Regions from separate parts of the Clostridium saccharoperbutylacetonicum N1-4(HMT) genome, predicted to be linked through region 2. Evidence: predicted binding sites of a transcription regulator. Region 2 holds the regulator's gene; the other holds the start of a gene.
What was found. The regulator HrcA, encoded in region 2, represses chaperone genes, less so after heat shock. The targets are predictions, from matches to a motif close to TGTTAGCACTCNNNNNNNNNGAGTGCTAACA.
Positions count from the first base shown of each region.

Region 1: groES (co-chaperone GroES) is a predicted target of HrcA. The motif match lies at 1,325-1,355, and genes of this name have one in related genera.

Region 1 covers NC_020291.1:509,973-513,161, forward strand. Annotated here, with positions in the region: gene CSPA_RS02170 (4Fe-4S dicluster domain-containing protein) at 1-1,092, shown strand, start outside; gene groES (co-chaperone GroES) at 1,402-1,686, shown strand; gene groL (chaperonin GroEL) at 1,769-3,189, shown strand, end outside.
Region 2 covers NC_020291.1:1,017,253-1,020,441, forward strand. Annotated here, with positions in the region: gene hemW (radical SAM family heme chaperone HemW) at 1-912, shown strand, start outside; gene hrcA (heat-inducible transcriptional repressor HrcA) at 1,129-2,160, shown strand; gene grpE (nucleotide exchange factor GrpE) at 2,200-2,775, shown strand; gene dnaK (molecular chaperone DnaK) at 2,848-3,189, shown strand, end outside.

The DNA of each region.
Region 1 (3,189 bases), 510 kb from region 2:
AAAGCATATATTGATCCAGATAAATGTAAAGAATGTGGAATGTGTAATAAGGTATGTCCTTATGATGCTATTGCAGAAGATATGAGACCTTGTAAAAAAGCATGTCCAACAGGAGCCTTAAGCTATAATGCTGACGATTTAAGAGCTGAGATTACTGAAAGTAAATGCGTAAATTGTGGTGCGTGTATGTCTGAATGTCCATTTGGTGCTATAGAAGATAAAAGTTCATTAGTTAGAGTTGTTAATAGATTAATGGAAAAAGAAAATATTTATGCTATAGTTGCACCAGCGATAACAGGTGAATTTGGCGCAAAGACAACATATGGACAAGTAAAAAATGCAATTAAAGCATTAGGGTTTACAGATATGGTAGAAGTAGCATGCGGTGCAGATGCAGTTACTGTACATGAAAGTACAGAATTTGTAGAGAGAATGGAAAAAGGGGATAGCTACATGACAAACTCATGTTGTCCAGGCTTTCTAAGTTATATTGAAAAAATGATGCCAGATCAAGCTGAAAGAATTTCAGGAACTGTTTCTCCTATGGTAGCTACGGGAAGATATATAAAAGCAAAGCATAAAGATGCTAAAGTTGTATTTATAGGACCTTGTACTGCTAAGAAAAGTGAAGTATTGATTGAATCAATAAAGGATGCTGTTGATTATGCATTAACTTTTGAAGAATTAATTGCTTTATTTGATGCATTTGAAATAGATCCTGAAAAATGTGAAGATATAGTAGTTGATCAAGCATCAATCTTTGGTAGAAATTTTGCTGTAGGTGGTGGTTTAACTGCAGCGATAGAAAACTTCATCCAAGAAAAAGGTGTGGAAATTGAATTCAAACCTGTTAAAGTTTCAGGTGGAGCAGAAATAAAGAAAACTATGACTATGGCTAAAGTAGGAAAATTACCAGGAAATTTCATTGAAGGAATGATGTGTGAAGGCGGATGTATAAATGGAGCTGCAAAAATAGCACCTGTTATGAAAGCAAAGGCACCTTTCACAAAAATAAATCAACAAACAACTATTAAAACTGTATTATCAAATAAGGCATTAGAAGAGTATCATAATATTGACTTAGAAAGATAGTTTGTTTTTGGAAAAATATATATTTCTTATTATAGCTTAAATGTAGATATAAACTCTACTCAGGAGTATTTTCTTGAGTAGAGTTTTTCATTATAAATAAAAAGTAAGAAAAATTGAGAAAGTTTAAGCAAATTAAATATATTTTGAGATAATAGGTAATATTCGCTTAAAAATCGGGTATAATATTAGAAGTAATGTTTGAATTATATGGATATAAAGGATATTATAAATATGTTAGCACTCGACAGTAACGAGTGCTAACAGAAAAAAGCAACAATAATAACATAATTATTTTAAGGAGGGTTTTTCATGAAAATTAAACCACTTGGTGAAAGAGTTGTAATCAAAAAATTAGAGGCAGAAGAAAAGACTAAAAGTGGAATAGTCTTAACTGGTACTGCAAAAGAAAGACCACAAGAAGCAGAAGTGGTTGCAGTGGGTCCTGGAGCTGTCGTAGACGGAAATAGAGTACCTATGGAAGTAAAAGTTGGAGATAAGGTTTTATACTCTAAATATGCAGGATCAGAAGTTAAAGTTGATGGTGAAGAATATACTATTTTAAAACAAGATGACATATTAGCAATAGTAGAATAATTGAGAGTGCATTGCTAAATAATTTTAATTTAAGAAGATAGAAAGATATAAATAACATACAAAAAAGGAGAGTGTTATATAAATGGCTAAGATGTTAAAATTCGGTGAAGAAGCAAGAAGATCTATGCAAATAGGTGTAGATAAATTAGCAGATACAGTTAAGGTTACTTTAGGACCTAAAGGTAGAAATGTTGTATTAGATAAGAAATTTGGAGCACCATTAATTACAAATGATGGTGTGTCAATTGCAAGAGAAATAGAACTAGAAGATCCATATGAAAATATGGGAGCTCAATTAGTTAAAGAAGTTGCGACAAAGACTAATGATGTAGCAGGAGATGGAACTACAACTGCAACTTTGTTAGCACAAGCAATAATCAGAGAAGGATTAAAAAATGTAACAGCTGGAGCTAATCCTATTTTAATCAGAACTGGTATTAAAATGGCTGTAGAAAAAGCTGTTGAAGAAATTAAAAAGATTTCTAAGCAAGTAGATGGAAAAGAAGATATCGCTAGAGTTGCTGCAATTTCAGCTGCTGATGAAGAAGTTGGTAAGTTAATTGCAGATGCTATGGAAAAAGTAGGAAATGAAGGCGTTATTACAATAGAAGAATCTAAATCAATGGGAACTGAATTAGATGTAGTTGAGGGAATGCAATTTGATAGAGGATATGTATCACCTTATATGGCTACAGATACTGAAAAAATGGAAGCAGTTTTAGAAAATCCATATATATTAATAACTGATAAGAAGATTTCAAATATTCAAGAAATCTTACCAGTGCTTGAACAAATCGTTCAATCAGGTAAAAAATTATTAATTATTGCTGAAGACATTGAAGGAGAAGCAATGGCTACATTAGTAGTTAATAAATTAAGAGGAACATTCACTTGTGTAGCTGTTAAAGCACCAGGCTTTGGAGATAGAAGAAAAGAAATGTTACAAGATATTGCAACATTAACTGGTGGAACTGTTATAGCTGAAGAGTTAGGAAGAGAATTAAAAGATGTTACTATTGATATGTTAGGTACAGCTGATAGTGTTAAGGTTAATAAAGAAAACACTGTTATAGTTAATGGTAAGGGTGATTCTAATGGAATAAAAGAAAGAATTAACCAAATCAAAGTTCAAATTGAAGAAACAACTTCAGAATTTGATAAAGAAAAATTACAAGAAAGATTAGCTAAGTTAGCAGGTGGAGTTGCAGTAATTAAAGTTGGTGCAGCAACTGAAACAGAACTTAAGGAAAAGAAACTTAGAATTGAAGATGCTTTAAATGCAACAAAAGCAGCAGTTGAAGAAGGAATAGTAGCTGGTGGTGGAACAGCTTATGTTAATGTAATTAATGAAGTAGCAAAATTAACTTCAGATGTTGCAGATACTCAAGTTGGAATAAGCATAATTGTAAAAGCATTAGAAGAACCAGTAAGACAAATAGCAGCTAATGCAGGAGTTGAAGGTTCAGTAATAATTGAAAAAGTTAAAAATAGCGAACCAGGTAT
Region 2 (3,189 bases):
TTATTGATTACTTTAAATGGATTAAGCTTAAAAAAAGAATTGGAATACACAGTGGAATGCAATCCTGGAACATTAGATGAGAATAAGTTGAAGCTTATGAAGAAATATAATGTTAATAGAATAAGTTTGGGGGTGCAATCTACCAAAAATTCACTTTTGAAGCGCATTGGAAGAATTCATAGTTATGAAGATTTTGAAAATAATTATTTATTGGCTAGAAAAATAGGATTTCAAAATATAAATGTAGACTTGATGTTTGGACTTCCAAACCAAACGGTTGAAGATTGGGAGGAATCATTAATAAAAATAGCAAAACTTAAGCCAGAACATATATCTGCATATAGCTTAATAGTAGAAGAAGGAACACCGTTTTACACTTTATATGAAGAAGATAAATTAAGTTTGCCTGAAGAAGAAGAAGAAAGAACTATGTATCTAACTACTAAAAAAATATTGAGTACATATGGTTATCATCAATATGAAATATCAAATTTTGCTCAGAGCGGAAAGGAGTGTTTCCATAATAAAGTTTATTGGAAATGCAATGAGTATTTGGGATTAGGAGTATCGGCTAGTTCATTTATAAATGAAAAGCGAAGTAAAAATATAGATAATATTGAAGAGTATATAGAAAGAATAAAAAAACATGAAAATATAATAGAAGAAATTCATGTCAATAATATAAAAGATGATATGGAAGAGTTTGTTTTTATGGGGTTAAGAATGGTTGGAGGGATACAGATAAATGAATTTAAGGAACTGTTTGGGAAAGACATTTACAAAGTTTTTGGAGAAGTAATTGAAAAAAATATTGAGAAAGAATTATTAATAAGTGATTCGGGTAAATTATATTTAAGTCCACGCGGAATTGAAGTGTCTAACTATGTGATGAGTGATTTTATTTTAGAGTAATGAAAAGGATGGACATAAAAGTTAAAAAGTAAAGTCTGTAGAAAATCGTAGTAATTAAGAGAATAGTCAAGATAAATTGATAAAATTTCATAATTATTAACTATAGGTAGCTAGAATAAAAATAAATGGAATTGACAAAAAACCATAGAAATAATATATTAAAAACATAGTCATTAGCACTCGATGTTGATGAGTGCTAACAAAAGAGGTGAGGTTATGAGTATTGATGACAGAAAAATAAAAATACTTCAAGCTATTATCAATGACTATATTCGTACAGGAGATCCTGTAGGGTCAAGAACTATTGCGAAAAATTACAATTTGGGTATTGGGTCTGCAACCATAAGAAATGAGATGGCTGATCTTGAAGAGTTGGGATACTTAGAACAACCTCATGCTTCCGCAGGAAGAATCCCTTCTAGTAAGGGATATCGATTATATGTTGATCAACTTATGGATAATCAAAGACTCACAGTTGAAGAGGATTTAAAAATTAAGCAATATATAATTGATTCTGCTATGCTTGAAGTAGATAAAATAGTAAAGCAAACTAGTGCCCTATTATCAGAATTGACTAAATTAACTTGTGTAATTGAAACTCCATCAGTAAAAAAGAGTTTTATAAAATCAATTCAGCTTATTAAGGTTGATGATCACAATTTGGTTTCAGTATTTTTGACAGATACAGGACTTATAAAAAATCATATTATGAAGTTAAATCATGCAGTTCCAGACGTGCAAACATTACTTAGAATAAATCAAGTTATTAATAACAGATTAGTAAATCTTTCTATTCAAGAAATTAATTTAGAAGTTATTAATAATTTAAAAAAAGATTTAGGTGAATATGAAGAAATATTTAATGCTATATTACCTGTTTTGTACGAGACCTTAAATTTTGCTGATACAACAGAAGTATTTATGGAAGGAACAACAAATATATTTAACTATCCTGAATATAACGATATCGATAAGGCAAAAGAAATGCTGGCACTTCTTAATGATAAGGAGTCTCTAATGGAGTTATTTAGGCCGCAGGATGATATTACTGTAAGTATAGGGGATGAAAATTATGAGCCTCAAGCTAAGGATTGCAGTATAATATCTGCTGAATATTCTTTTGGAAATAGGCCAATTGGAAAGATAGGATTAATTGGTCCAAGAAGAATTAACTATTCAAAGGTTATAGCAATTATGTCCGAAGTAATAAAGGAACTTAATGCTATATTAAATAATCAAAAAATATAAGACTTAGGTTAGAATAGGAAGAGGTGTATTTCAAGATATATGGAAGAAAATAAAGAAATTATAAATGAAGAACTAAAAGAGGAAGAAAATGAAGTGCAAGGCACTGAAGAAGCAAATGTAAGTGAAAACACAGAAGCTGCTGAAGAAAATTCAGAAGATAGTGAAGCAAATAAATTAGAAGAGGAAAATAAGAAATTGCAAGAAGAATTAGATTCAACTAAGGATAGGCTTTTAAGATTAACAGCAGAATATGATAATTATAGAAAAAGAACTGTTAAAGAAAAAGAAGGAATATATAGTGATGCATATGTAGATGTATTAAAAGAAGTCATTCCTATTCTTGATAATTTAGAAAGAGCTGTTGCAGCTGATGGAAGCATAGAAGATTTGAAAAAAGGAATTGAAATGACAATAAAAGGTTGTGTAGATTCATTTGCAAAACTTGGAGTTGAAGAAATAGATACTTCGGGAGAATTTGATCCAAATCTTCATAATGCAGTTATGCATATAGAAGATGAAAACTTAGGTAAAAATGTAATTGCAGAAGTTTTCCAAAAAGGATATAAAAAAGATGATAAAATAATCAGACATACAATGGTTAAAGTAGCTAATTAAATTGAAATTTAAAATAAATAATGAAACTTTCAAATTAAAATAAACTAAAAAGAGTTTTAGGAGGAAAATATCATGGGAAAGATTATAGGAATTGATTTAGGAACAACAAATTCATGTGTAGCAGTTATGGAAGGTGGAGAACCAACAGTTATAGCTAACTCAGAAGGTGCTAGAACTACTCCTTCAGTTGTATCATTCCAAGCAAATGGGGAAAGATTAGTTGGTCAAGTAGCTAAAAGACAAGCAATTACTAATCCAGATAAAACAGTTATCTCAATAAAGAGGCATATGGGAACTAGTTACAAGGTTGATATAGATGATAAACAATATTCACCACAAGAAATTTCAGCTATGGTTCTTCAAAAAATTAAAGCTGATGCAGAAGCTTATTTAGGTGAAACAGTAACTCAAGCA